2 regions of the Hydrogenophaga sp. T2 genome follow, and region 1 is predicted to be linked to the other one. Evidence: predicted binding sites of a transcription regulator. Region 1 holds the regulator's gene; the other holds the start of a gene.
What was found. The regulator HrcA, encoded in region 1, represses chaperone genes, less so after heat shock. The targets are predictions, from matches to a motif close to TTAGCACTCNNNNNNNNNGAGTGCTAA.
Positions count from the first base shown of each region.

Region 2: the regulator HrcA is predicted to act here: its motif matches at 3,254-3,280, upstream of groES (co-chaperone GroES).

Region 1 covers NZ_JBBHZJ010000003.1:17,916-32,857, forward strand. The annotation lists gene gmk (guanylate kinase) at 1-246, shown strand, start outside; gene rpoZ (DNA-directed RNA polymerase subunit omega) at 264-467, shown strand; gene WDZ95_RS07140 (RelA/SpoT family protein) at 559-2,820, shown strand; gene greB (transcription elongation factor GreB) at 2,825-3,385, opposite strand; tRNA gene WDZ95_RS07150 (tRNA-Arg) at 3,458-3,534, opposite strand; tRNA gene WDZ95_RS07155 (tRNA-Ile) at 3,589-3,665, opposite strand; gene hrcA (heat-inducible transcriptional repressor HrcA) at 3,706-4,716, opposite strand; gene WDZ95_RS07165 (NAD kinase) at 4,808-5,725, shown strand; gene recN (DNA repair protein RecN) at 5,767-7,410, shown strand; gene rapZ (RNase adapter RapZ) at 7,413-8,303, shown strand; gene mutY (A/G-specific adenine glycosylase) at 8,285-9,343, opposite strand; gene WDZ95_RS07185 (dynamin family protein) at 9,340-11,286, opposite strand; gene mutM (bifunctional DNA-formamidopyrimidine glycosylase/DNA-(apurinic or apyrimidinic site) lyase) at 11,360-12,175, opposite strand; gene WDZ95_RS07195 (tetratricopeptide repeat protein) at 12,270-14,054, shown strand; gene WDZ95_RS07200 (lipoprotein insertase outer membrane protein LolB) at 14,051-14,542, shown strand; gene WDZ95_RS07205 (4-(cytidine 5'-diphospho)-2-C-methyl-D-erythritol kinase) at 14,604-14,942, shown strand, end outside.
Region 2 covers NZ_JBBHZJ010000002.1:321,919-336,860, forward strand. The annotation lists gene metK (methionine adenosyltransferase) at 1-948, shown strand, start outside; gene WDZ95_RS05130 (PAS domain-containing sensor histidine kinase) at 1,116-3,140, shown strand; gene groES (co-chaperone GroES) at 3,360-3,650, shown strand; gene groL (chaperonin GroEL) at 3,687-5,333, shown strand; gene tal (transaldolase) at 5,417-6,358, opposite strand; gene WDZ95_RS05150 (MurR/RpiR family transcriptional regulator) at 6,423-7,271, shown strand; gene WDZ95_RS05155 (ABC transporter ATP-binding protein) at 7,276-8,301, opposite strand; gene WDZ95_RS05160 (ABC transporter ATP-binding protein) at 8,298-9,266, opposite strand; gene WDZ95_RS05165 (ABC transporter permease) at 9,269-10,204, opposite strand; gene WDZ95_RS05170 (ABC transporter substrate-binding protein) at 10,258-11,826, opposite strand; gene WDZ95_RS05175 (M20 aminoacylase family protein) at 11,823-13,109, opposite strand; gene WDZ95_RS05180 (ABC transporter permease) at 13,112-14,092, opposite strand; gene WDZ95_RS05185 (ABC transporter substrate-binding protein) at 14,157-14,942, opposite strand, start outside.

The DNA of each region.
Region 1 (14,942 bases):
AGCTGGGAAGAGCTGCGCTCGCGCCTGGAGCGCCGCGCCGAAGACAGCGCCGACGTGATCGAGGTGCGGCTGCAGAACGCCGCCAACGAGATGGCCCATGCCAAGGAATTCGACTTCGTTATAATCAACGAGCTTTTCGAACGGGCCTTGTTCGACCTCAAAGCCATCGTTCACGCGCAGCGCCTCAAATACGCGGCCCAGCGCAACGCCCGCAGCGACACCTTCCGGGCCCTCAACATCACCTGAATTTCCGGAGCCCCGCCATGGCACGCATCACCGTTGAAGACTGTCTGGAAAAGATCCCCAACCGCTTCCAGCTCGTGCTGGCCGCGACCTACCGCGCCCGCATGCTGAGCCAGGGCCACTCGCCCAAGATCGAGAGCAAGAACAAGCCGGGCGTGACCGCCCTGCGCGAGATCGCCGAAGGCAAGGTCGGCCTCGAGATGCTCAAGAAAGTGCCGGTCTGAGCGACCCGCGCTCCCGCTGAAAGGCACCGCGACGCGGTGCCTTTTTGTTTGGATCTCCGGGCCGATCTCGGTGGCGCGCTACAGTTACAGGATGATGTCTCCCGTCGACGGCACCCTAGCTCCCCCGCCCCACGACGCCGCCAGCGCGGCGGCGAGCGCCGCGGCGGCCAGCTTCGCCGCCTTGCTGGGCAAGCTCGACTACCTCGGCGCGCACGACATCGAGAGCATCCGCCAGGCCTACCGCTTCGCCGACGAGGCCCACCTGGGCCAGCTGCGCAAGAACGGCGACCCCTACATCACCCACCCGATCGCGGTCGCGGCGCAGTGCGCCGAATGGAAGCTCGACGCCCAGGCCCTGATGGCCGCGCTGATGCACGACGCGATCGAAGACTGCGGCGTGACCAAGCAGGAACTCGTGGAACGCTTCGGCGCACCGGTGGCCGAACTGGTGGACGGCCTCACCAAGCTCGAGCGGCTCGAGTTCTCGTCGCGCGAGCAGAACCAGGCCGAGTCCTTCCGCAAGATGCTGCTGGCCATGGCCAAGGACGTGCGGGTCATCCTGATCAAGCTCGCCGACCGCACCCACAACATGCGCACCATGGGCGACATGCCGCGCAGCAAGTGGCAGCGCATCAGCACCGAAACGCTCGAGATCTACGCGCCCATCGCCCACCGGCTGGGCCTGAACTTCACCTACCGTGAGCTGCAGGACCTCTCGTTCCGCTTTCTGCACCCCTGGCGCTACGAGGTGCTGGCCAAGGCGCTGGAGCGCGCCCGCAGCCGCCGCAAAGACCTGATCGCGCGCGTGCAGCGCGAGCTCGAAGACGCTTTCGCCGCGCACGGCATGCCGGTGCGCATCCTGGGCCGCGAGAAGACGCTCTACTCCGTCTACCGCAAGATGGACAGCAAGCACCTGTCGTTCGCGCAGGTGACCGACATCTACGGCTTTCGCATCGTCGTGCCCGAGCTCACCGACTGCTACACCGGCCTGGGCCTGCTGCACCAGCTCTACAAGCCGCTGCCCGGCAAGTTCCGCGACTACGTGGCCATTCCCAAGCTCAACGGCTACCAGTCGCTGCACACCACGCTGGTGGGGCCGTTCGGCACCAACATCGAGTTCCAGCTGCGCACCCACAGCATGGACGTGGTGGCCGAATCGGGCGTGGCCGCACACTGGCTCTACAAGGCCAACGAACCGGGCAGCGACACCTCGCAGCGGCTGGGCACGCAGTGGCTGCAGTCGCTGCTCGACATCCAGCAGGAAACGCACGACGCGAGCGAGTTCTGGGACCACATCAAGATCGACCTCTTCCCCGACGCGGTCTACGTGTTCACGCCCAAGAGCAAGATCCTCGCGCTGCCGCGCGGCGCCACGCTGGTCGACTTCGCCTACGCCATCCACAGCGACGTGGGCCACCACGCCGTGGGCGGCCGCATCAACGGCGAGCAGCGCCCGCTGCGCGCCGAGCTCTCCAACGGCGACGTGGTCGAGGTGATCACCGACGACAAGGCGGAACCCAACCCGGCCTGGCTCTCGTTCGTGAAAACCGGCCGCGCGCGCTCCAAGATCCGCCACCACCTCAAGGCGATCGCGCAGGAAAAATCGCTCGAGCTCGGCGAACGCATGCTGGGCCAGGCGCTGCGCTCCGAAGGCATCGCGCAACTGCCGGCCGAAGACGGCGAGCACGCCGCGGTCTGGGACAAGCTGCTGCGCTTCACCGGCAGCAAGAACCGTGCGGAGCTGCTGTCCGACATCGGCATGGGCCGGCGCATCGCGAGCATGGTGGGCAAGAAGCTCGCGGTGCTGCTGGCCGAGACCGGCCTCAAGCCCGACGCGGTGCTGATCAGCCGCGAGCGCTACGACACCGGCCGCGAAGAAACCCTTTCGCAAGGCGTGGTCACGCTCGACGGCAGCGAAGGCATGTCGGTGCAGTACGCGCCCTGTTGCCGCCCCATTCCGGGCGATCGCATCGTGGGCTACCTGGGCCGCGGCGAAGGCCTGGTGGTGCACGCCGAAGACTGCCCCACGGCCCGGCGCCTGCGCGGGCGCGACGCCGAGCGCTTCATCGAGGTGGAATGGGCCGACGAGCCCGTGCGCTCGTTCGATACCACGGTGGTGGTGACGGTCACCAACGGCAAGGGTGTGCTCGCGCGCGTGGCCTCGGCGATCGCCACGGCCGAGGCCGACATCACGCACGTGGACATGGGCGAAGACCCCGCGCAAACGGCCACCGACATCCGCTTCTCGGTGGCGGTGCGCGACCGCCAGCACCTGGCCGACGTGCTGCGCAGCCTCAAGCGCACGCCCTCGGTGATCAAGGCGCAGCGCTACAAGGCCACCCCCAAGCCCTGAGCGATCAGGCGCCGGGCGCGGGGTAGCGCACCTCGAGCACCTCGAGCTCCTGCAGGCCGCCGGGCACCGCAAGCTTCACCACGTCGCCCACGCGCGCCTTGAGCAGCGCGCGCGCCACCGGCGAGACCCAGCTCACCTGGCCCTGGGTGTTGTCGGCCTCGTCGGTGCCCATGATGGTCACGGTGGTCTCGCGGCCGGTTTCGTCGGCATAGGTCACGGTGGCGCCGAAGAAGACCTGGTCGTTGCCGTGGTGCAGCGAGGGGTCGACCACCTCGGCGATCTCCAGCCGCTTGGTGAGGAAGCGGATGCGCCGGTCGATCTCGCGCAGGCGCTTCTTGCCGTAGAGGTAGTCGCCGTTTTCCGAGCGGTCGCCGTTCTTGGCGGCCCAGTGCACGGCCTCGACCACCTTGGGCCGCTCCTCGTCCATCAGCGTGAGCAGCTCGCGGCGCAGGCGTTCGTAGCCCTGGCGCGTGACGTAGTTCTTGCCACCGGGCGTGGCGATGGCGGCCCCGCCATCGGCGTCATCGTCGTCGTGCTCGGTTTCGCGGGTGAAGGCCTTGCTCACGGAAGAACCCAACAGGTGAAGCGAGGGGGCAAAGAAAAAGCCCTGCAGCTTGTGGCTGCAGGGCTTCTATGGTGGCGCGGCTGGCAGGAATCGAACCCACGACCCCTTGGTTCGTAGCCAAGTACTCTATCCAGCTGAGCTACAGCCGCGAAGCCTTGAAGTATAGCAGCATTTTTTCGCGTTTCTTTTGCTGCACCCCTTTTTGGTAGGCCGTGTTGGGCTTGAACCAACGACCAAAGGATTATGAGTCCTCTGCTCTGACCAACTGAGCTAACGGCCCGGGAGCGCGCGATTGTAGGTGCGCGTGCGTGCGCGCCGCCTCACTCGGTGTGGCTGAGCGCGTTGCTCACGAGCTTGGCCGTCACGTCCACGATCTGGATCATGCGGTCGTAGGGCATGCGCTGCGGGCCGATCACGCCCAGGGTGCCCACCACCTGGCCGTCGACCTCGTAGGGCGCGGTCACGATGGACAGGTCTTCAAAGGGCACGACCTGGCTTTCGCCGCCGATGTAGATGCGCACGCCGTCGGCCTGGGTGGACACGTCGAGCAGGCGTACCAGCTGCGTCTTCTGCTCGAAGAGGTCGAACAGGCGGCGCAGGTTGCCCAGGTCGCTGCTGAATTCGCTCACCGACAGCAGGTTGCGCTCACCGGCCACCACCACCTCGTCCTGCTCGGCCGGTTGCGCGCCGATGTCCACCGCCTGCTTCATGAGGTCGGCGATCTCGCCGCGCAGCGCTTCCAGTTCGGTCTTGAGGCGCTCGCGCACGGCCTCGATGGTCAGGCCCGCGTAGTGCGAGTTGAGGAAGTTCGAGGCCTCCACCAGTTGCGACTGGCTGAAGTTGGCCTGCGTCTGGATGATGCGGTTCTGCACCTCGCCCTCGGGCGAGACGATGATGACCAGCACACGCCGCTCGGACAGGCTCAGGAATTCGATGTGGCGGAACACCGAGGCGCGCCGCGGCGCCATCACCACACCCACGAACTGCGACAGGCTCGACAGCAGGTGCGCGGCCTGGCTGATCACGCGCTGGGGCGACTCGATGCCCGGCGCGGCAATGGCCGAGACGGTGGGGATCTCGTCGCGCCGCACGGTGAGCATGGTGTCCACGAACAGCCGGTAGCCGCGCGCGGTGGGAATGCGCCCGGCCGAGGTGTGCGGGCTGGCGATCAGGCCGAGCTCCTCGAGGTCGCTCATCACGTTGCGCACGGTGGCGGGCGAGAGCTCAAGCCCCGCGGCCTTGGCTAGCGTGCGCGAGCCCACGGGTTGGCCGTCGGCGATGTAGCGTTCCACCAGCGCCTTGAGCAGCAGCTTCGAGCGATCGTCCAGCATGCCGAAGATTCTACGGAAGGCCTCTCACGCCGCGTTCATGGCAGGGGAATGCACGGGGCATATCGCCATGGGCCTATGTTGTAATTTGCGCATGAATGCCCCCCACCTGCCGCGCGCCCTTGCGCCCAAGGCCCTTCGCCCGCTGCGCTTCGAGCAGGTGGTGATCGTGGGCAAGTACCAGGCGCCCGGCGCGCGCAACGCGGTCGAGGAGATCGCGCAGTTCCTCATGGCCGAGGGCTGCGATGTCTCGCTGGAGCTGCAGACCGCGCTCAACACCGGCATCACCGATCACCCCACTATCGACGTGGCCGGCATCGACTGCCACACGCAGCTCGCGCTCGTGGTGGGCGGCGACGGCACCTTGCTGGGCATCGGCCGCCAGATGGCGCGCCACGGCGTGCCGCTGGTGGGCATCAACCAGGGCCGCCTGGGTTTCATCACCGACATTCCCTTCGACAGCTACCGCGAGGTGCTGCGTCCCATCCTGCGCGGCGAGTACCAGGAAGAGGCGCGCAGCCTCATGGCCGCCAGCGTGTGGCGCGACGGCCGCTGCGTGTTCGAGGCCACCGCGCTCAACGACGTGGTGGTCAACCGCGGCGCGGTCGCCAGCATGATCGAGCTGCGCGTGGAAATCGACGGCCACTTCGTGGCCAACCAGCGCGCCGACGGCCTGATCATCGCGTCGCCCACGGGCTCCACCGCCTATGCCCTGTCGGCCGGCGGCCCGCTCATGCACCCCGACATCGGCGGCTGGGTGATGGTGCCGATCGCGCCGCACACGCTGTCCAACCGGCCGGTGGTGCTGCCCTCTCACAGCGAGATCGCGATGGAGATCGTGGCCGGCCGCGACGCCAGCGCGAGCTTCGACATGCAGTCGTTCGCCAGCCTGCTGCACGGCGACCGCGTCGTGGTGCGACGCTCCGAGCATTCGCTGCGCCTGCTGCACCCGGTGGGCTGGAACTACTTCGACACGCTGCGGCGAAAACTGCACTGGAACGAAGGGGCCTGAGCGCCCGGTGACAATCGCGCTGTTCATTCACCGCCCTTGCCATGAGCCTTCGCCGCATCGCCCTGCGCGACTTCGTCATCGTGCCCTCGCTCGACCTCGAACTGGCCGCCGGCTTCGGCGTGCTCACGGGTGAGACCGGCGCGGGCAAGTCCATCCTGATCGACGCGCTGCAGCTCGCACTCGGCGCGCGCGCCGAGGCCGGCGTGGTGCGCGAAGGCGCGGCGCGCTGCGAGATCGCGGCCGAGTTCGACCGCCCCGCCGCGCTGCGCCCCTGGCTCGACGAGCAGGGCTTCGCGGACGACGACACCCTGCTGCTGCGCCGCGTGGTCGACGCCGAGGGCCGCAGCCGCGCCTGGATCAACGGCAGCGCGGCCACGCTGACCCAGTTGCGCCAGGCCGGGGACGCGCTGGTGGATATCCACGGCCAGCACGCCTGGCAAGGCCTCACGCGCGCCGACGCGGTGCGCGGCCTGCTCGACGGTTTTGCCGGCATCGACACCGCGCCGCTCGCCAAGGCCTGGTCGGGCTGGCGCGAGGCCCAGGCCGCGCTCGAGCGCGCGCGCGAGCGCCAGTCCACACTGCGCCAGGAAAGCGAACGCCTGGCCTGGCAGATCGGCGAGCTCGACAAGCTCGCACCGCAGCCCGGCGAATGGGAAGAGCTCAACACGCGGCACGGCCGCCTGGCGAACGCCCAAAGCCTGATCGACGCCACCCAGGCCGCGGTGCACGCGCTCGACGAGGCCGACGACAACGCGGTGGGCCTGATCAACCGCGCCATCGCCGCGCTGCAGGCCCAGGCCCACATCGAGCCCGCCTTTGCCCAGCCGCTCGAGTCGCTGCAGAGCGCCCTGGCCCAGGTGCAGGACGCGGTGCACGAGCTGCACCAGCACCAGCGCCACGCCGAGCTCGACCCCGAGGCGCTCGCCGAGCTCGACCAGCGCCTGTCTCAATGGCTCTCGCTCGCGCGGCGCTTTCGCACCCCCGCCGAAGAACTGCCCGCGCTGCTCGCGCAATGGAAGGCCGAGCTCGCGCAGCTCGACCAGGCGCTCGACATCGACGCCCTCGAACGCGCCGAGGCCAAGGCCCGTGCGGCCTTCGACGCGGCCGCCAAGGCCGTGAGCCAGCAGCGCCAGAAGGCCGCGCCGCGGCTGAGCCAGGCCGTGACCGAGACCATGCAGACCCTGGGCATGGAAGGCGGCCGCTTCGAGGTGGCGCTGCTGCCGCTGGACACGCCGCACGCGCACGGCCGTGAGCAGGTGGAGTTCCGCGTGGCGGGCCACGCGGGCAGCACGCCGCGGCCCGTGGCCAAGGTGGCCTCGGGCGGTGAGCTGTCGCGCATCGCGCTGGCGATCGCGGTCATCACGAGCCGGCTCGGCCACGCGCCCACGCTGATCTTCGACGAGGTCGACGCCGGCATCGGCGGCGCCGTGGCCCACACCGTGGGCCGGCTCATGCGCCAGCTTGGCAAAGACCGCCAGGTGCTGGCCGTGACCCACCTGGCCCAGGTGGCCGCCTGCGCCGATCACCACCTGCTGGTGGCCAAACAGGTGCGCGAGGGCCGCACGCAAAGCACGGTGCAGCCCATCGAACACGACACGCGCGTGCGCGAACTCGCGCGCATGCTGGGCGGCAACGACCGCTCCGACGTGTCGCTGGCGCACGCGCGCGAACTGCTCTCTGCCTGACCATGGCCGCCGCTTCCGCCGCCGTCACCGAACTCGTGGTCATCACGGGCATGTCGGGCTCGGGCAAGTCCGTGGCGCTGACCGCGCTCGAAGACGTGGGCTTCTACTGCGTCGACAACCTGCCGCCCGAGCTGCTCGAATCCTTCGTCGAACTCGAACGCAACCACAGCGCGCCCAAGGTGGCGATCGCCATGGACGTGCGCAGCGCCTCGTCGCTGCCCGGGCTGCCGCGGCGCCTCGCGGCGCTGCGCAACGCCGACCTGCACCTCACCACGCTGTTCCTCGACTCGACCACCGACACCCTGGTGCGCCGCTTCTCGGAAACGCGCCGCCTGCACCCGCTGTCGCTCAACAGCGCGCACGACCAGCACCGCGCGCTCACCGACGCCATCGAGCACGAGCGCGAGCTGCTGGCCGAGCTGCGCGAGCAGGCCCTGGTGCTCGACACCAGCCTGGTGCGGCCCGCGCAGCTGCGCAGCCAGGTCAAGGAGCTCGTGGGCGCCACGCACACGCCGCTCACGCTGGTGTTCGAATCCTTCGCGTTCAAGCGCGGCATTCCCATGGACGCCGACTTCGTGTTCGACGTGCGCATGCTGCCCAACCCGCACTACGAACCCGAGCTGCGCCCCATGACCGGGCGCGACGCGCCCGTGGCCGCCTTCCTCGCGGCCAGCCACGAGGTGGTGGCGATGGAAAACCAGATCCACGCCTTCCTCGACCACTGGCTGCCGCTGATGATGCGCGACCACCGAAGCTACGTCACCGTGGCCATCGGCTGCACCGGCGGTCAGCACCGCTCGGTCTATCTGGTGGAGCGCCTGGCGGGACAGTTCGGCACCCGGTGGGTGACGCGGGTGCGCCACCGCGAGGCCGATCACTGGGGCAAGGGCTGATCGCGCAGGACCTGCAGCAGGCCGCGCACCGGCGTGGGCAGGCCCAGGGCCAGGGCTTCGGTCCACGGCACCCATTGCCCGGGCACGCCGGGCGCGGCGTCGGCCGGCAGCGGCAGCCGCTGCGGCAGCAGTTCGAGCTCGCGGTGCGTGAGGCTGTGCGACACGGGTGAGCCTGGCTCCAGCCGCGCGGCCCGATCACCGAGCGCCGCGTGCAGCGCGTCTTCGCTGGCGAACACCGGCGGCGCGTAGAGCCCGGCCCAGATGCCACGCTCGGGCCGGCGCTGCAGCCAGACCGCGTCGGCCCGCACCGCCAGCAGCAGCCACCAGCGCTCGAAGCGCCGCACCCCCTTGCGCGTCTTGACCGGGAAGCGCGCCGGGTCGCCGCTCATGCGCGCGGCACAGAGATCCACCATGGGGCAGACCACGCAGGCCGGCTTGCTGCGCGTGCACAGCGTGGCGCCCAGGTCCATCAGGCCCTGGGTGTAAGCGGCCATGTCGTCGCCCTCGGGCGCTTCGGGCAGCAAGGCCTGGGCGTGCGCCCAGAGCGCGCGCTGCGCGGCCGCCTCGGCCACGTCGCCCTCGAAAGCCAGCACGCGCGACAGCACGCGCCGCACGTTGCCGTCGAGGATGGACACGCGCTCGCCGAAGCAGAACGCGGCGATGGCGGCCGCGGTGGACGCGCCGATGCCAGGCAGCGTCTGGAGTTCGGTGGCGGTGCGCGGAAACTGCCCGCCGTGCTGCGCCACCACCGCCTGCGCGCAGCGGTGCAGGTGGCGCGCGCGGCTGTAGTAGCCCAGGCCGCTCCAGAGCGCCATCACGTCGTCCAGGGGTGCGGCGGCCAGCGCGGCCACGTCGGGGAAACGTTCGAGAAAACGCGGGTAGTAGCCCAGCACCGTGGACACCTGCGTCTGCTGCAGCATGATTTCGGACAGCCACACGCGGTAAGGATCGCGCGTGCCCTGCCAGGGCAGGCCGTGGCGGCCCGAGGCGCGCTGCCACGCGATCAGGCGCGGCGCAAAGGCCGACGGCAGCGCCGTCATGCCACCAGGGCTTCGTCGGCGGGTTCGTCTTCGGAGGCCGCCATGAGCTGCTCGGTGAGCTCACCGAACTTGGCCTCGAGCTGGTTGAGCGCGGCCTGCTGCGCCTGCAGTTCGCGGATGCGCTCGTCGAGCCCGCTCGCGGCCTGCTGGATGCGCGACACCGCCTCGATGCGGCGCGTGAAATTGCGGCGGCGCTCGCGCAGCTGCGCGTCGAGCTGGGCCGCGGCCGACTTGTTCCAGAGCTCGACCTCGTTCACCGCGGTGTCGTAGACCACGCGAAGGCGGCTCATGAGCGCGCGCGCCAGGCGCTCGGCGAACTCGGGCTGGGCCAGGCGCAACGCATTGCCCAGGCTCAGGTACTGCAGGTGGCTTTTCTCGATCAGATCGAGGTCTTTGCGGTAGGCGGCGAGCTGCGGGCCGCTGGGCGCCTGCAGCGAGAAGCCGTACTCGGCGTTGAGGCTCTTGAAGCTGCCCTCGAGCATGGACTGGATCTCGCCTGCCATGCGGTCGGCCTTGTCGAGGTCTTCGCGCAGGCGGTCGAAGGTGTGGTCGTAGGCGCGGCGCACGCCGAGCTTGATGCCCGGGCTCTTGAGCTGCTTGGCCAGCGCGGCCACTTCGGCCTTCAGGTGCGAGGGGCTGAGCAGCGCGAACAGGTCCTTGAGCAGGCGCAGGTGAACCGAGCGCACGGCCTGGATCTTGGCGCCGCTGGCGTCGAAGTCGGCCTGCTCCTGCTCGATGCGCAGCCGCATCTGCTTGATGACGCCCGCATTCTTGCCGCGCAGGCCGTCGAGCTCCTGGATCTGTTCGACCAGGTCGCGCAGGCGCGCGCGCACCATGCGGCCCGCTTCGCCGCGCAGCGCGTCCACACCGGCCGACACGGCCGCGCTCAGGATGCGCCGGCGCTGGGCGAGCAAACGGTCGCCCAGCGCGTGTTCGAGGTCGAGCAGCTGGCTGGCCTTGAGCAGTTCGTCGTCGCGGTTGACCTTGGCGAGCAGGCCCTTTTGCGCGGACACCGCGAGCACCTGCTCCATCGGCACGCCGAGGATCTCGGCCGAATCGGCGCGCTGGGCCGCGATCTGCAATTGCACCTGCTCGGGCGAACTCAGCGCGTCCCAAAGGGTGTCGATCTTGTTGAGCACCACCAGGCGCGAGGCCTGGCCGTCGCCCAGCGAGCCCAGGTGCTGGCGCCAGATGCCGAGGTCGGACTTGGTCACGCCCGCGTCGGCCGCGAGGATGAACACCACCGCGTGCGCCTGCGGCAGCAGGCTCACCGTGAGCTCGGGCTCGGCGCCGATGGCGTTGAGGCCCGGCGTGTCGAGGATGACCAGGCCCTGCTTGAGCAGCGGGTGCGCCATGTTGATGAGCGCGTGCCGCCAGCGCGGCACCTCGACCAGGCCGTCGGCGCCCGGCAGCGGGTTGTCTTCGGGGATCTCGTCGTGCCAGAAACCCAGGGCACGGGCTTCGTCCACGGGCACGCGGCGCACCTCGGCCACCTTGTGGATGGCCTTGGCGAGCTGTTTGGGGTCGTTGACGTCGAGGTCGACGCGCTCCCACTTGTTCGGGGCGTTGCGCCAATCGAGCAGCGATTGCGGCTGCAGGCGCGTTTCAATGGGCAGCAGGCGCAGGCAGGGCGGCAGCTCGGCGTCGTAGGCGAGCTCGGTGGGGCACATGGTGGTGCGCCCGGCGCTGGCCGGCATGATGCGGCGACCGTAGCCCGCGAAGAAGACCGCATTGATGAGCTCGGACTTGCCGCGCGAGAACTCGGCCACGAAGGCCACGGTGATCTTGTCGTTCTTGACCTGCGCGTGCAGCTGGTCGAGGCGCTCGCGAACGCCGGGCTCCATCAGCTCGTGATCGATCAGCCATTCGGACAACAGCTTCAGGCGCAAGGCAAACTGCTTGCGCCATGCACCGTGTTGATCGAGGGCCTGGATGAAGCTCATGGGCGGGTGGTTGGGGCGATTGGTCAATATAGCACCCGGCTTTTCTGCCGAGGCCGGGCGGTCAGACACAAGGTCAGGGACGCTGACAGAGCGGGCAGTAATAGGTGGACCGCTGGCCCTGGCGCAGGCTGCGAATGGGGGTGGCGCACACGCGGCAGGGCTGGCCCGCGCGGTCGTAGACCATGGCGTCGAGCTGGAAGTAGCCGCTCTGCCCCTCGGCGCTCGAGAAATCGCGCAGGGTGCTGCCGCCCAGGGCCAGCGCGCGCTGCAGCACGTCGACGATGGCGCGGTGCAGCCGGGCCGCGCGCGGCCGGCTGATGCGATCGGCCCGGGTGGTGGGGCGGATGCCCGCGAGGAACAAGGCCTCGCTGGCGTAGATGTTGCCCACCCCGACCACGATGTCGCCCGCGAGCAGCACCTGCTTGATCGACGCGCGGCGCATCTGGAGCGATCGGTGGAAGGCCAGCGGGTCAAAGCCCGCTTCGAGCGGCTCCACGCCCAGGCCGTCGAGCAGCTTGCGCGCGCGGGTGTCGTCGAGCGAAGGCACGTGCACCACGGCGCCGAAGCGGCGCGGGTCGTGCAGGCGCAGCAGGCCGCGGCTGGTGTGCATCTCGAAGTGATCGTGCGCGCCGGGCGGCGGCAGGGCCGCGGCGAACTGCAGGCTGCCCGACATGCCCAGGTGCAGCAGCAGCCAGCCCGCGTCGAGCTGCACCAGCAGGTATTTGCCGCGCCGCTGCACGGCCTGCACGCGCCGCCCGACCAGACCGTCGGGCGCGCAGCCCAGGGGCCAGCGCAGCGGCTTGCCCAGGCGCACGCGCTCGACGCTGGCGCCGGCAATGCGGTCCGCAAAACTGCGGCGCGTGACCTCGACTTCGGGCAGTTCAGGCACAGGACAGACAGGGGTTGGCCCGCCGGGGAACGCGGCGGTGGGGAATCGGATCCAGAGCCCCAAAGCCCCGGAACCCAACGATTATCATGGCCCGATGAAAGCCCTCCAGCGTCCTCGACGTGCCCGTCCTTCCCTGCTCGCGCTGGCCCTGGCGGCCGGTCTGGGCCTGAACCAGGGCGCCCAGGCCCAGGCGCCCGCAGCCGCCGCCGCAGCGGCCCCGGCTCCGGCTCCGGCCAACTCAGCGCTCGACGCAATGCTCTTCTACCAGTTGCTGCTGGGCGAGCTCAACGTCGCGGGGGGTGATCCGGGCGCCGGGTTTTCGCTGATCCTCGACGCCGCGCGCCGGCAGAAGGACCCCGATCTGTTCAAGCGCGCGGTGAACATCGCGCTGCAGGGCCGCTCGGGCGAATCGGCGCTGGCCGCCGCGCGCGCCTGGGCCCAGGCGATCCCTGGCAGCAACGAGGCCGACCGCTACCTGCTTCAGATCCTGCTCGCGCTCGACCGGTCCGCGGAAACCGCCTCGGTGCTGCGCTCGGTGCTGCAGTCCACGCCGGCCGAGGGGCGCAACGAGGCCATCAACGCCATTCCCCAGACCTATGCGCGCGCCAGCGACAAGGCGCAGGCCCTGGCCGCCGTGCGCGAGGCGCTGACCCCCTTTCTGAGCCAGCCCGCGTACGGCGCCTCGGCCTGGACCACCATCGGCCGCATGGAGCGCGCGCAGGGCCGCAACGCCGCCGCGGTGGACGCCGCGCGACGCGGCCATGCGATCGAGCCGGCCTCGCCGTACCCGGCGCTGCTGGCGCTCGAACTGCTCGAAGACGGGCAGGCCGAGGTCGAACCCGTCATCCGCCAGCAGATCGACGCGTCGCGCAATGCCACGCCGCGCGACTTCGGCGTGGCCGTGGCCTACGCGCGCGTGCTGCTCGACCTGCAGCGCCTGCGCGACGCGCGCGTGCAGCTCGAGCGGCTCACCACGCGCGCGCCCGAGCAGGCCGAGCCCTGGCTGCTGCTGGGCACGCTGCAGGTGCAGGACCGCGCCTACGACGCCGCCACGCTCTCGCTGCAGACCTTCATCGGCCTGGTGGGCGCGAGCACCGACGAGCGCACGCAACGCGGCCTCACGCAGGCCTACCTGCTGATGGCCGAGATCGCCGAGAAACGCGAAGACTTCGTCGCCGCCAACGCCTGGATCGACCGCATCGACAACCCCGAAGACATCATGGCTGCGCAGTTGCGCCGCGCCTCGGTGATGGCGCGCCAGGGCCGCATGACCGAAGCGCGCCAGATGCTGCGCGCGCTGCCCGAGCGCCGGCCCGCCGACGCGCGCCTCAAGCTCATCGGCGAAGCCCAGCTGCTGCGCGAATTCAAGGACTACAAGGGCTCGTACGAGGTCTACGGCGAGGCCTTCAAGCGCTTTCCGCAGGAACCCGAGCTGCTCTACGACCAGGCCCTGATGGCCGAGCGCGCCGGCCTCAACGACGAGATGGAGCGGCTGCTGCGCCAGCTCATCGCCGTCAAGCCCGACCACCACCACGCCTACAACGCGCTGGGCTACGCCCTGGCCGACCGCAACGAGCGCCTGCCCGAGGCCCGGCAACTGATCGAGAAGGCGGTGTCCCTGGCGCCCGACGACGCCTACATCCAGGACAGCCTGGGCTGGGTCGAGTTCCGCCTGGGCAACACCGAACGCGCGCTCGGCATTCTGCGCAACGCGTACACCAGGCGGCCCGATGCCGAGATCGCCGCTCACCTGGGTGAGGTGCTCTGGGCCCGGGGCCAGCGCGAAGAAGCGCTGAAGGTGTGGCGCGAGGGCCTGCTGCTGGCGCGCGACAACGAGACGCTGCAAAACACGCTGCGCCGCTTGAACGTGCAGCCGTGATCCGCACCGCCACGCTCGATCGCAGAACCTGGCTGCTCGGCCTGGCCGCCCTGGCGGGGGGCTGTGCCACGCCGCCGCGCCCCGTGGCCGGCGAAACCTGGAGCGGGCGCCTGGCGCTGCGCGTCGACAGCCAGCCGCCGCAGGCCTTCTCGGCCCTGTTCGACCTGCAGGGCTCGGCCCGCGCGGGCGAGTTGCGCCTGGCCTCGGTGCTGGGCCAGACCCTGGCCACGGTGCGCTGGTCGCCCCAGGGCGCCGAGCTGCAACGCGGCACCGAACTGACGCGCCGCGGCAGCCTGAGCGAACTCACCGCCGAAATCACGGGCGCGCCGCTGCCCATCGCCGTGCTGTTCGACTGGCTCGACGGCCGCGGCACCGAAGCCGAGGGCTGGCGCGCCGACCTCTCGGCCCAGGCCCAGGGCCGGCTGGTGGCGCGGCGCGAGCAGCCAGCCCCGGCAGCCGAACTGCGCGTGGTGGTGCAGCAGCCATGAGCGCCGCCGGGCCGCTCCCAAGGCGCTCAGCCCCGCAGTGCGCAGCACGGAGGGTCGTTCAATGACCGGTCTTCAGCGCCTGTACGACCTGCCCGCGCCGGCCAAGGTCAACCTCTTCCTGCACATCGTGGGCCGCCGCGCCGACGGCTACCACCTGCTGCAGTCGGTGTTCATGCTGATCGACTGGTGCGACCGCCTGCACATCGAGCGCAGCCACGATGGCAGCATCGCGCGCGTCGACCTGCAGGCCGGCGCGCTGCCCGAGGACGACCTCTGCGTGCGCGCCGCGCGCGCGCTGCAACAGGCCACGGGCTGCACACAGGGCGCGCGCATCACGCTCGACAAGCGCCTGCCCACGCAGGCCGGCCTGGGCGGGGGCTCGTCCGACGCCGCCACCACG
Region 2 (14,942 bases), on a different contig from region 1:
GACAACACCGAATACGGCATCGACTACAAGGGTTGCGCCGTGATGGTCTGCTACGACAAGCAGTCCAACGACATCGCCCAGGGCGTGGACCACGCGAGCGACGACCACCTGAACACCGGCGCCGGCGACCAGGGCCTGATGTTCGGCTACGCCTGCGACGAAACGCCCGAGCTGATGCCCGCGCCCATCTACTACGCGCACCGCCTCGTGGAGCGCCAGGCCCAGCTGCGCAAGGACGGCCGCCTGCCCTTCCTGCGGCCCGACGCCAAGAGCCAGGTGACCATGCGCTACGTCGACGGCAAGCCGCACAGCATCGACACCGTGGTGCTCTCCACCCAGCACTCGCCCGACCAGAGCGAGACGCCCACCAAGATGAAGGCCAGCTTCAACGAGGCCATCATCGAGGAGATCATCAAGCCCGTGCTGCCCAAGGAGTGGCTGCAGAACACCAAGTACCTGATCAACCCCACGGGCCGGTTCGTCATCGGCGGTCCGCAGGGCGACTGCGGCCTGACCGGCCGCAAGATCATCGTCGACACCTACGGCGGCGCCTGCCCGCACGGCGGTGGCGCGTTCTCGGGCAAGGACCCGTCCAAGGTCGACCGCTCGGCCGCCTACGCGGCGCGCTACGTGGCCAAGAACATCGTGGCCGCCGGCCTGGCCAAGCAGTGCCAGATCCAGGTGGCGTACGCCATCGGCGTGGCGCGCCCCATGAACGTCACGGTCTACACCGAAGGCACCGGCGTGATCCCCGACGAGCAGATCGCCCAGCTCGTGCAGGAACACTTCGACCTGCGCCCGAAAGGCATCATCCAGATGCTCGACCTGCTGCGCCCGATCTACTCCAAGACCGCTGCCTACGGCCACTTCGGCCGCGAGGAGCCGGAGTTCACCTGGGAAAAGACCGACAAGGCCGCTGCCCTGCGCGCCGCCGCCGGCCTGAAGTAAGTCGAATCACTGCCTGAAAGGCCCCGCCGGCGCGAGCCCGCGGGGCCTTTTTTCGTGGTTTTCATCCCTTCGTCCATGAACGCAAGCGAGCGCTGAATTTTTCCGGGCGTGCGCCGATATGAACGCACAAGTCCTTCTTCGCCTGCGCAGAACCCGCCGGAGCTTTCATGGAACTCGACCTGTCCTTCACCGACATCGGCTGCGAATCAACCCCCGGCCAGGACCCCTTCGACCAGGTCCCGGGCGGCCTGCTCGCGCTGGACGCGCATCTGCATTGCGTGCGGGCCAATCGCACGCTGCTGAACTGGCTCGGCCACAGCGGCGCGGGCGCTGACGCGCTGGCGCATGTGATCGAACCGGCCGACGCACAAAGCCTCGAGCAACTGCGTGCCCACGTGGACGCGCTGCGCCAGCGCGGCGAGGCCCCACCGCTGGATCTCGCCCTGCGCAAGGCCGACGGCGCCGTGTGGCAGGCCCGGCTGCAATCGGCCGCGGTGTTCGACGGCCAGGGCCACTTCCTGCACAGCAGCACCCTGGTGCAGCCCGCGCCCGCCCCCGCGGCTGCCGCGGGCGGCGCGCCCACGCCCACCGAGGCCCTGCTGCGCAGCATCACCGACCGCATTCCCGCGCGCCTGGCCTACTACGACAAGGACCTGGTCTGCCGCTTCGCGAACGCAGCGCACGCCGGCCGCTACGGCAAGACGCCCGAAGAAATGGTGGGCTCGCACCTGAGCTACGTGGTGCGCCCCGAGGTGCTGCACGAGATCCTGCCGCGCGTGGCCGCGGCACTCAGCGGCCAGCCGCAGAGCTTCGAGGCCGAGCGCCAGGACGCCTCGGGCCAGCGGCACTACTACGAGATCCACTACCTGCCCGACCAGCAGGGCCATGAGATCAAGGGCATCTTCATCGAGCTGCACGACATCAGCGAGCGCCGCCGCACCGAAGAACTGGTGCTCAACGCCAACCGCGACCTCGAAGAGCGTGTGCGCGAGCGCACCACCGAGCTGTTCGAGAGCGAGCAGCGCTACCGCCTGATGGTGGACGCGCTGCAGGACTACTGCGTCTACTTCATCGACGAGCAAGGCCGCATCACCGAGTGGACCGAGAGCGCCCAGCGCCTGCACGGCCACAGCAAGGCCCAGGTCACGGGCAAGCCCTTCGGTTCGCTCATGAGCGCCGACAACGCGGGCGAGGACGAGATCGACATCCAGCAGGTGCTGCGCCTGGCGAAGTCGCACGGCCAGTGGGAAACCCGCGGCTGGCGCCTGCGCGAGGACGGCACGCGCTTCTGGGCGCACAGCGTGGTGACCGCGCTGCGCAACCAGCAGGGCGAGCTGCGCGGCCTGTCGTGCATCACGCGCGACATGACCGCCGCCAAGAACCTCGAGGACGTGATGAACGACCTCAACCGCGAGCTCGAGAAACGCGTGGCCGACCGCACGCGCCAGCTCGTGGCCGCCAACAAGGACCTCGACGTCTTCTCGCACATGGTCTCGCACGACCTGCGCGCGCCGCTGCGCCACATCGCCAGCTTCACCTCGCTGCTGCAGGAGCAGATCGGCGAGTCCGACGACCCGATGGTGCAGCAGTGCCTGCAATCGATCGGCAAGTCGAGCAAGCGCATGGGCGTGATGATCGAAGGCCTGCTCGAATACGCGCGCCTGGGCCGCGTGGCGATCGAGTCGCAGCCGGTGCCGCTGAGCCCGCTGCTGCACGGCGTGATCGCCCACCTGCGGCAGGAGAACACGCAGCGCCAGATCGACTGGGTGATCGACACCGACCTGCCCATGGTGCGCGGCGACGCGATGCTGCTGGCCCAGGCCTGGGGCAACCTGCTCGACAACGCGGTGAAGTACACGCGCAAGCACCCGAACGCGCGCATCGAGGTCGGCTGCAAGGTCAACCCGGTGGGCGGCCACATGTTCTACATCAGCGACAACGGCGTCGGCTTCGACCTGGAGAAGGCGCACAACCTGTTCGTGATGTTCCAGCGCCAGCACCACTCGATGGACTTCGAGGGCAACGGCACCGGTCTCGCGCAGACGCAGCGCATCATCGAGCGCCACGGCGGCCGCATCTGGTGCGAAACCGCCCCCGGCCGCGGCTGCACCTTTTACTTCACGCTGCCCTTCGAAGGCACCGGCCCGGCCACCGAGTTCACGCCCTCGGCCCTGGCCGCCTTGAGCGCCTGAGAACCGCCGACGACCCCAGACAGGGCCCGGGACATCCCGGGCCCATTTTTTTGGGGCGTGCCGGCCGATCGCCATTGCCGCGATCTTGAAATCGACACACATCGGCCCCATGATTAGCACTCGCCAGCGCTGAGTGCTAACATTCGCGCCCGCGTCCCGGCCCCCGGGTCGGGACCCCCTTTTTCCCTCCACCAACATTCTTCCCATTCAGGAGATGCAATGAAACTTCGTCCCCTCGCCGATCGCGTGATCGTCAAGCGCGTCGACAGCGAAACCAAGACCGCCTCCGGCATCGTCATCCCCGACGCCGCCGCCGAGAAGCCCGACCAGGGCGAGGTCGTGGCCGTGGGTCCGGGCCGGACCAACGACAAGGGCGAAACCAAGGCGCTGACCGTGAAGGTCGGTGACCGTGTCCTGTTCGGCAAGTACAGCGGCCAGACCGTCAAGGTCGACGGCGACGAGCTGCTCGTCATGAAGGAAGACGACCTGTTCGCGGTCGTCGAGAAGTAAGCCCTCCCCCTTTATCGCTATTCAGGAGTCTGAAAAATGGCAGCTAAAGACGTAGTTTTCGGCGGCGAAGCCCGCGCCCGCATGGTCGAGGGTGTGAACATCCTGGCCAACGCCGTGAAAGTCACCCTGGGCCCCAAGGGCCGCAACGTGGTGCTCGAGCGCTCCTTCGGCGCCCCCACCGTGACCAAGGACGGTGTGTCCGTGGCCAAGGAAATCGAGCTCAAGGACAAGCTGCAGAACATGGGCGCCCAGCTCGTGAAGGAAGTGGCCTCCAAGACCTCCGACAACGCCGGTGACGGCACCACCACCGCCACCGTGCTGGCCCAGGCCATCGTGCGCGAAGGCAGCAAGTACGTGGCCGCCGGCCTGAACCCCATGGACCTCAAGCGCGGCATCGACAAGGCCGTCGCCGCCCTGGTGGAAGAGCTGAAGAAGTCGTCCAAGGCGACCACCACCAGCAAGGAAATCGCCCAGGTGGGCTCGATCTCCGCCAACTCCGACGAGTCGATCGGCAAGATCATTGCCGACGCGATGGACAAGGTCGGCAAAGAGGGCGTGATCACCGTGGAAGACGGCAAGTCGCTCGACAACGAACTCGATGTCGTGGAAGGCATGCAGTTCGACCGCGGCTACCTGTCGCCCTACTTCATCAACAACCCCGAAAAGCAGGCCGCCCTGCTGGACAACCCCTTCGTGCTGCTGTTCGACAAGAAGATCAGCAACATCCGTGACCTGCTGCCCACGCTGGAGCAAGTCGCCAAGGCCGGCCGTCCGCTGCTGATCATCGCCGAGGAAGTCGAAGGCGAAGCCCTCGCGACCCTGGTGGTCAACACCATCCGCGGCATCCTGAAGGTTGTGGCCGTCAAGGCGCCTGGCTTCGGCGACCGCCGCAAGGCCATGCTCGAAGACATCGCCATCCTCACCGGCGGCAAGGTCATCGCTGAAGAAGTGGGCCTGACGCTCGAGAAGGTGACCCTGGCCGACCTGGGCCAGGCCAAGCGCGTGGAAGTGGGCAAGGAAAACACCACCATCATCGACGGCGCTGGCGCCGCGGCCGACATCGAGGCCCGCGTCAAGCAGATCCGCATCCAGATCGAAGAAGCCACCAGCGACTACGACCGCGAGAAGCTGCAAGAGCGCGTGGCCAAGCTGGCCGGCGGTGTGGCCGTGATCAAGGTCGGTGCGGCCACCGAAGTCGAGATGAAAGAGAAGAAGGCCCGCGTGGAAGACGCGCTGCACGCCACGCGTGCCGCCGTTGAAGAAGGCGTGGTGGCCGGTGGTGGCGTGGCCCTGCTGCGCGCCAAGCAGGCCGTGGGCGACAAGCTCAAGGGCGACAACCCCGACCAGGACGCCGGCATCAAGCTGGTGCTCAAGGCGATCGAAGCGCCCCTGCGCGAGATCGTGGCCAACGCCGGTGGCGAGCCGTCCGTGGTGGTCAACGCCGTGCTGAACGGCAAGGGCAACTACGGCTTCAACGCCGCCAACGACACCTACGGCGACATGATCGAGATGGGCATCCTGGACCCGACCAAGGTGACCCGCACCGCGCTGCAGAACGCCGCCTCGGTGTCCTCGCTGCTGCTGACGACCGAAGCCATGGTCGCCGAAGCGCCGAAGGACGACGCTCCCGCCCCCGCCGGCGGCATGGGCGACATGGGTGGCATGGGCGGCATGGGCATGTAAGCCCCGCCCGGCTTCCCGGCCAACAAAAAACCCCGCGAGCGATCGCGGGGTTTTTTTATGGGCCACGCTCGCAAGCGGCGGGCTCAGACCATCAGCGCTTCGAGCTTGATCGCGTCGGCCACGAAGGCGCGAATGCCTTCGGCCAGCTTCTCGGTGGCCATCGCGTCTTCGTTGAGCGCGAAACGAAAGCCCGCCTCGTCGTAGGCCACCGCGGGCAGGTCGAGCGCGCGGGCCGCGTCGGCGTCGAGCGCACGCGCGAGCGGCGCCTCACTCGCGGCCAGTTGCGCGAGCAAGTCGGGGCTGATGGTGAGCAGGTCGCAACCCGCAAGCGCAACGATCTGGCCCACGTTGCGAAAGCTCGCGCCCATCACCTCGGTGCGGATGCCGTGGCGCTTGTAGTGCTCGAAGATGCGGCGCACCGAGCGCACGCCGGGGTCGTTCGCGCCCGCGTTGGCGGCCTCGTCCCACTGGGCGCCGGCCTGCTTCTTGTACCAGTCGTAAATGCGGCCCACGAAGGGCGAGATGAGCTGCACGCCCGCCTGGCCACAGGCCACGGCCTGGGCGAACGAGAACAGCAGCGTGAGGTTGGTGTGGATGCCTTCGCGCTCGAGCTGCTCGGCCGCGCGAATGCCTTCCCAGGTGGCCGCGACCTTGATCAGCACACGGCCGCTGTCCACGCCCTCGGCGCGGTAGAGCGCGATGAGTTCGCGCGCGCGTGCCAGCGTGGCCGCGGTGTCGAAGCTCAGGCGCGCATCGACCTCGGTCGACACCCGGCCCGGGATCAGGCTCAGGATCTCGCAGCCGAAGCGCACCAGCAGGCGGTTCATCAGCGCCACCTTGTCGGCGCTGCCGTGGCGCGCGATGGCCTGGGCCAGCAGCGGCGCGTACTCGGGCTTCTGCACCGCCTTGAGGATCAGCGAGGGGTTGGTGGTGGCGTCCTGCGGGGCATAGGCCGCCAGCTGCTTGAAGTCGCCGGTGTCGGCGACCACGGTGGTGAACTGTTTGAGCGCGTCGAGCTGGTTCATGGGCGCATTATCGCGACCCGCCGGTAATAAAATTTCAGCCCATTCGTCCACCGGGTTCCACGCCATGCTCGATCGCATCAAGGCCTCCCTGCCCTCGCTCGCCCCGGCCGAACAGCGCGTGGGCCGGCTGGTGCTGCAAGACCCGCGCAGCTTCGCGAGCCTGCCCGTGAGCGAGCTGGCCGAGCGCGCGCACGTGAGCAAACCCACGGTGGTGCGCTTTTGCCGCAGCATGGGCTACGACGGGCTGTCGGATTTCAAGCTCAAGCTCGCGGGCACGGTGAGCGAGGGCGTGCCCTTCATCCACCGCAGCGTGGACGCCGACGACAAGACCGGCGACGTGCTGGTGAAGGTGGTCGACAACACGGTGGCGGCCTTCCTCAAGTACCGCAACGACGCGTCGAGCCACGCGATCGAGCGCGCGGTGGACGCGCTCATGGCCTCGTGGAAATCGCGCGGCCGCATCGAGTTCTACGGCGCGGGCAACTCGGGCATCGTGGCGCACGACGCCCAGCACAAGTTCTTCCGGCTGGGCATCAACGCCGTGGCCTACAGCGACGGCCACATGCAGGTGATGGGTGCGTCGCTGCTGAGCGCGGGGGACTGTCTGGTGATCGTGTCGAACTCGGGCCGCACGCGCGACCTCATGGACGCGGCCGACATCGCGCGCAAGCACGGCGCCACGGTGATCACCATCACCACCAGCGGCTCGCCGATGGCGCAGGTGGGCCACATCCACCTCGCGGCCGACCACCCCGAGGGCTACGACCGCTACAGCCCCATGACCTCGCGGCTGCTGCACCTGATGGTGATCGACATCCTCGCCACCTGCCTGGCGCTGCGCATCGGCAGCACGCGGCTGCAGCCGCTGCTGCGCGAGATGAAGAACAACCTGCGCAGCAAACGCTACGCCTAGCGCCTCAGAGACGGCCTTCTTCGACGGCGTGGCACGCGATGCGGATGCCGCCCAGGGTCTGCAGCGCGGGGCGCTCGTTGCGGCAGCGCTCGTTGGCGTGCGGGCAGCGCGGGTTGAAGGCGCAGCCGCTGGGCGGGTTCAGCGGGTTGGGCACCTCGCCCTGCACCGGGGTGCGCGCGCGGCCCGTGTCGTGCATCTTGGGGATCGCGTCGAGCAGCATGCGCGTGTAAGGGTGGCGCGGCCGCTCGAACAGCGTGTGCTTGGGCGCGAGCTCCACCAGCCGGCCCAGGTACATCACGCCCACCTGGTCGCTCACGTGGCGCACCACGGCCAGGTTGTGGCTGATGAACAGGTAGGTCAGGCCGCGCTCGCGCTGCAGGTCCTTCATGATGTTGAGCACCTGCGCCTGCACCGACACGTCGAGTGCGCTGGTGGGCTCGTCGCAGACCAGGAAGTCGGGCTGCGTGGCCAGGGCGCGCGCGATCGAGATGCGCTGGCGCTGGCCGCCGCTGAACTGGTGCGGGTACTTCACGCGGTCGAGCGGGCTCAGGCCCACCGACTGCAGCAAGCTGTCCACGCGCTCGCGCAGCTTCACCGGGTCGGACTCGATCTGGTGCTCGCGCAGCGGCTCGGCAATGATGTCTTCCACACGCCAGCGCGGGTTCAGGCTCGCGTACGGGTCCTGGAAGATCATCTGGATGCGCCGGCGCAGCACGCGGCCTTCGGGCGTCTTGAACGCGGCGTGCGCGTCCTGGCGGTCGAACTCGAAGCCGCCGCGCGTGGGCTCGTACAGGCCCACGAGCAGCCGCGCCACGGTGCTCTTGCCGCAGCCGGACTCGCCCACCAGCGCCAGCGTCTGCCCGCGCGGGATGTCGAAGCTCACGCCGTCGACGGCGCGCAGCAGCTGGCGCGGCTTGCGCTCGATCACGCGGTTGAGCCAGGGCGGCGAGACGTCGAAGGTCTTGGCCAGGTCGGTGGCGCGCACCAGCGGGGTGTCGTCGTTCACGGCGGCGTTCACGGTGGCGTTCATGCAGCGGCTCCGCTCGAGAGCCAGCAGGCGGCGCGCGTGGCGCCCGCGTCCATGAGCTCGGGCCGCTCGGCGTGGCAGCGCTCGAACACGCGCTCGCAGCGCGGGTTGTAGGCGCAGCCCTTGGGGATGGCGTTCAGGCGCGGCATGGCGCCGTCGATCTGGTGCAGCCGCTCGCGGTCTTCGGTCATGTCGGGGATGCAGGCCATCAGGCCGCGGGTGTAGGGGTGGGCCGGGTGGTTGATCACCTCGTGCACCGGGCCGATCTCGGCGATGCGGCCCGCGTACATCACGGCCACGCGGTCACAGGTCTCGGCGATCACGCCCATGTCGTGCGTGATCAGCATGACGGCCGCGCCGCGCTGTTTGCAGATGGTCTTGAGCAGCGTGATGATCTGCGCCTGGATGGATACGTCGAGCGCGGTGGTGGGCTCGTCGGCCACGATCAGCTGCGGCTCGGCCGCGAGCGCCAGCGCGATCACCACGCGCTGGCGCATGCCGCCGGAGAACTGGTGCGGGAAGTGGTCGATGCGCTGCTCGGCCGCGGGGATGCCGGTGTCCTTGAGCAGCTGGATGGCGCGCTCGCGCGCCTCGGCCTGGCTCACCGGCAGGTGCGTGGTGATGGTCTCGATGAGCTGGCGGCCCACCGAGTACAGCGGGTTCAGCGAGGTCAGCGGGTCCTGGAAGATGGCGCCGATCTTGCGCCCGCGGATGCGGCGCATCTGCTCGTGCGGCAGGTGGTCGATGCGCTGGCCTTCGAGCAGCACCTGGCCCGAGGCGATGCGCCCCGGCGGCTCGAGCAGGCCGATGATGGAGGCGCCCGTGAGCGACTTGCCCGCGCCCGATTCGCCGACCACGCCCAGGATCTCGCCGGGCGCGATGTCGAAGGAGATGTCGTCGAGCGCGCGCAGCGTGCCGCGGCGCGTGGGGAACTCGACGACGAGGTTCTTGACTTGCAGAAGACTCATGTTCAACGGAGCCGGGGGTTCAGGGCGTCGCGCAGCCAGTCGCCCAGCAGGTTCACGCTCAGGGCGATGAGGATGAGCATCAGGCCCGGGAAAATGGTGATCCACCACTCGCCCGAGAACAGGTAGTCGTTGCCCACGCGGATGAGCGTGCCCAGCGAGGGCGAGGTGGGCGGCGCGCCCACGCCCAGGAAGGACAGCGTGGCCTCGGTGATGATGGCCGTGGCGACCTGGATGGTGGCCAGCACCAGCACCGGGCCGAGCACGTTGGGCAGCACGTGGCGGCCCATGATGCGCAGCGGCGCCACGCCGGTCACGCGCGCGGCCTGCACGTATTCCTTGTTGCGCTCGACCAGCGTGGAGCCGCGCACCGTGCGCGCGTACTGCACCCAGCCGGTGAGCGTGATGGAGATGATGAGCACGCCGAAGGCGAGCGTCTCGTGCGCGTTGGGAAACAGCGCACGCCCCACGCCGGCGATCAGCAGCGCGATCAGGATGGGCGGGAACGACAGCATCACGTCGCACAGGCGCATGAGGAAGGCGTCGATCCAGCCGCCCAGGAAACCCGCGAGCAGGCCCAGCGTGACGCCGATGAGCACCGACAGCACCACCGAGGCCAGGCCCACGGCCAGCGAGATGCGCGCGCCGTACATGAGCGCGGACAGGATGTCGCGGCCCTGGTCGTCGGTGCCGAGCGCGAACTGCGGGTTGCCGCCCTCCTGCCACATGGGGGGCAGGCGCGCGTTCATCAGGTCGAGCGTGGCAAGGTCGAAGGGGTTGTGCGGCGCCACCCAATGGGCAAACACCGCGCAGAAGATGCAGATGGCCGCGATCACCGCGGCCACGATGGCCGTCGGCGAGGTGCGGAAGCTGTAGCCGACATCGCTGTCGAATACCTTGTGCAGGAAGGCGATCACGTTGTGGTCCGTGGGACAGGGCATGCGCGGGCGGATGCGGCCGCGCCGGCCGGCATCCGCCCGATGGGGCGCGGGGTTTACTTCACCGAGAAGTAGCGGAAGGGCATGAAGTTGTCGGCCATCTGCACGAGGCTCACGTTGTTGGCCACGCCCCATGCCAGGGCCTGCTGGTGCAGCGGCAGGTGGCCGATGTCGTCCGAGTGGATCTTGAAGGCCTCGCGGATCATGGCGTCACGCTTGGACTTGTCGGTCTCGGCCTGGATCTTGTTGGTCAGCTCGTCGAGCTTGGGGTTGCAGTACGAACCGAGGTTGAACTGGCCCGCACCCGAATCGTCCACGCAGCGCATCAGGGCGTTGAGCGCGTTGTGCGCGTCGTAGGTGCCCGGCGTCCAGCCCAGCATGTAGAAGCTGGTGTCGCGGCGCAGGATCTTGGGGAAATAGGTGCCCTTGGTTTCGGCCTGCAGGTTGATCTTCACGCCGACGCGAGCGAGGTTGGCCGCAACCGCCTGGCACACGTTGCCGTCGTTGACGTAACGGTCGTTCGGGCAGTTCATGGCCACTTCGAAGCCGTTGGGGTAGCCGGCTTCCGCGAGCAGTTTCTTCGCGGCTTCGGGGTCGTAGGGCAGGCGGGTGTTCAGCGCGGGATCGAAGCCGGTGATGCCCGGGCCCACCATCAGCGCGGTGGGCGACGAGGCGCCGCGCATCACGGTGCGCTGGATGCCCTGGATGTCGATGGCCTGGTAGAAAGCCTGGCGCACGCGCTTGTCCTTGAAGGGGTTCTTGCCCTTCACGTTCGAGTACAGCAGCTCGTCGCGCTTCTGGTCCATGCCCAGGAAGATGGTGCGCAGCTCGGGGCCTTGCAGCACCTTGGACTTGCCGCTGCCGTTGATGCGCTGCACGTCCTGCAGCGGCACCGGCTCGATCACGTCGACCTGGCCCGAGAGCAGCGCGGCCACGCGCGTGGCGTCGTTGCCGATCGGCGTGTACTCCACGTTCACCACGTTGCCTTCGATCTTGCCCCAGTAGCTGCCGTTGCGCTGGAACGTGGTCTTCACGTTGGGCTGGCGCTCGCGCAGGCGGAACGGACCGGTGCCGTTGGCGCGGAACGAGGCCGCGTTCTCGATGCCCTTGCGGCGGTCCACGGGACGCGTGGCCTGGTTCTCCTCGCTCCACTTCTTGCTCATGATGTAGAGCAGCGAGAGCACGTCGGGCAGGATGGGGAACGGCGTCTTGGTCTCGATGTCGACCACGTGATCGTTGACCTTGCGCACCTCTTTCACGTCGTTGACGTAGCTCTTCATGTCCGAGCCCTCGCCCGCGGCACGCGCGAAGGTGAACAGCACATCGTCGGCGGTGAACGGCGTGCCGTCGTGGAACTGCACGCCCTTGCGCAGTTCGAAGCGCCACACCGTGGGCGAGGTCTGGCGCCAGCTCGTGGCCAGACCGGGGATCACCTTGAGGTTGCGGTCGCGCGCCACCAGCGGCTCGTAGACGTTGCCCGTGACGCTCAGCTGCAGCGATTCGTTGAGCGAATGCGGGTCCATCGACAGGGCATCGCCCTGGTTGCCGATGCGCACGGTCTGGGCCGAAGCCATGCCGACAGCGGTCATGGCCAACAAGGCGGCGGCGGTTTGGGTGAAGGTCATGCGTCGCTCCTGACAGGGTTGGGTGAAACGGGTGTGTGACGGAGGGTGGGCTGCGCCGCTTCTTCGGCGAGCGGCATGCCCTGTTCGACAAGGCCGGCGTGCAGCGCCGCACCCAGCGGCAGCACGTCGTCGTTGAAGTCGTAGCGGCTGTTGTGCAGGAAGCAGGCACCCACGCCGTTCTCGGCGCCCTGGCCCAGGCGCAGGTAGGCGCCGGGCTTGACCTGCAGCATGAAGGAAAAGTCTTCGGCACCCATGCTCGGGTCCATGTTGCGGTCCACGTGTTCGTGGCCCACGAGCTTTTGTGCCACCTCCATCGCGAAGCGGGCTTCGTCGCGCGTGTTGATGGTGGCCGGGTAGATGCGTTCGTAGTGCAGGTGCGCCGACGCGCCCAGGCCCAGGGCCACGCCCGAGCACACCTCGTGCAGGCGCTTCTCGACCATGGCCTGCACCTCGGGGTTGAAGGTGCGCACCGTGCCCACGAGCCGCGCGGTGCCCGGGATCACGCTGAACGCGCCGGGATCGCCGGCCTGCATGGCGCACAGGCTGATCACCGCGCTGTCGATCGCGCGCACGTTGCGCGACACGATGGTCTGCACCGCCGTGATGATGTGGGCCGCGACCACCACCGGGTCGACCGTGGCATAGGGATGCGCGCCATGGCCGCCCTTGCCCGTGATCTCGATGGTGATGCGGTCGGCCGCGGCCATCATGGGGCCGGGGTTGATGCCCACGGTGCCCGGGCGCATCTGCGGCCAGTTGTGCATGGCAAACACGGATTGCACCGGAAAGCGCTCGAACAGGCCGTCTTCGATCATGGCCTTGGCGCCCGCGAAGCCCTCCTCGCCGGGCTGGAAGATCAGCACCGCGGTGCCGTCGAAGTGGCGCGTCTCGGCCAGGTAGCGCGCGGCGCCCACCAGCATCGCGGTGTGCCCGTCGTGGCCGCAGCCGTGCATCATGCCGGGCTTGCTCGACTTCCAGGCGAAGTCGTTGTGCTCGGTCATGGGCAAGGCGTCCATGTCGGCGCGCAGGCCGATCATGCGGCCGCTGGCCGTGCTGCGGCCTCGCACCATGGCGACCACACCGGTCTTGCCGATGCCGGTGTGGATCTCGTCGACGCCGCAGACCTTGAGCGACTCGACCACGCGCTGGCTGGTGTAGCGCTCCTCGAAGCCCAGTTCGGGATGCGCATGCAGGTCGCGGCGCAATGCGGTGAGCTCGGGGTGGTAGGCCGCGATGTGCGCGAAGGCGCGGCCATGGGCCCGGATGCGCGAGGTGACGGCCATGTTCAGTGGCCCCCGGCCTTTTCGACGCGCAGCCGCGGATCGACCGCGAAATACAGCAGGTCGACGATCAGGTTGATCACCACGAAGATCAGCGCGATCAGGCACAGGTAAGCGGCCATCACCGGGATGTCGGCGAAGGTCACGGCCTGGATGAACAGCAGGCCCATGCCCGGCCACTGGAACACGGTCTCGGTGATGATGGCGAAGGCGATCAGGCCGCCAAGCTGCAGGCCCGTGATGGTCATCACCGGCACCAGCGTGTTCTTGAGCGCATGGCCGAAATGCACCGCGCGGTTGGTGAGGCCGCGCGCGCGCGCGAACTTGATGTAGTCGGTGCGCAGCACCTCGAGCATCTCGGCGCGCACCAGCCGCATGATCAGCGTGAGCTGGAAGATCGCCAGCGTGATCGCGGGCAGGGTGATGTGCAGCCAGCCCTTGGGCGTGAGCAGGCCGGTGCTCCACCAGCCCATTTGCACCACGTCGCCGCGGCCGAAGCTCGGGAACCAGCCCAGGTGCACCGCGAACACCAGGATCAGCAGGATGCCGATCAGGAACGTGGGCAGCGACACGCCGAGCAGCGAGATCGTCATGAACACCTGGCTCATGAAGGTGCCGCGCTTGAGCGCCGCGTACACGCCCATGGGGATGCCCACCACCAGCGCGAGCACGGCCGCCACCAGGGCCAGCTCCAGCGTGGCCGGAAAGCGCTCGGCGATCAGGCGCGAGACCTTGGCACCCTGGCGCAGGCTCAGGCCGAACTCGCCCTGCGCCGCGTTCATGAGGAAGTGCCAGAACTGGATGATGAAGGGCTTGTCCAGGCCGAGGTCGGCACGCAGGGCGCGCACCTGCTCGGGCGTCGCGTCCTGGCCCAGCAGGAACACCACCGGATCACCGACGTACTGGAACAGCATGAAGGCGATCAGGGCCACGCTGACCATCACGATCAGTGCCTGCACCAGCCGCCGAAGTATGAAAGCGAACATCGGATGAAAAAACAAGAAAGGGTCGCGCCATACCTGGGGCGACCCTTTGCGGTCGGAAACGCGGTCAGTTTACCTTGATGAGACGCCAATCCAGGCGGTTGTCCGCGCGGTGCACCACGTCGATGTTCTTCTTCATGGCCCAGGGAATGATCTGGTTGTGCAGGGGCAGGTGCGACACGTCGGAGTTCGACAGCGCCAGCGCCTCGTTGAGCAGGCGGTTGCGGATCAGCGGATCGGTCTCGGTCTTGGCGCGATCGATGATCTGGTCCATCTTGGGGTTGCTGTAGCGGCCCACGTTGTAGTTGCCGTCACCGCCCTGGCCCACGCTGCGCACCAGCGACTGCAGGCTGTAGAGCGCGTCGAAGGTGGGCACGCCCCAGCCCAGCATGTAGATGCTGGCCTCGTAACGCTGGATCATGGGGAAATAGGTGGACAGCGGCAGCGTGCGCAGCTTGGCCTTCACGCCCACGCGCGCCCACATCGCGGTCACGGCCTGGCAGATCGCCTCGTCGTTGATGTAGCGGTTGTTCGGGCAGGCGAAATCCACCTCGAAGCCGTCCTTGTAGCCGGCGTCGGCGAGCAGCTTCTGCGCGACGGCCACGTCGAACGGGTAGCGCTGGTGCACCGACTCGCTCCAGCCCGCCACCTGAGGTGCCACCAGCGCGCCGGTGGGCTGACCCAGGCCGCGCAGCGTGACACGGGCGATGGCGTTCATGTCGATCGCCTGGTACAGCGCCTTGCGCACGCGCACATCCTTGAGCGGGTTCTTGCCCTTGATGTTGCTGCCCACGAGTTCGTCGCGGTGCTGGTCCATGCCGAAGAAGATGGTGCGGTTTTCCACCCCGTCGAT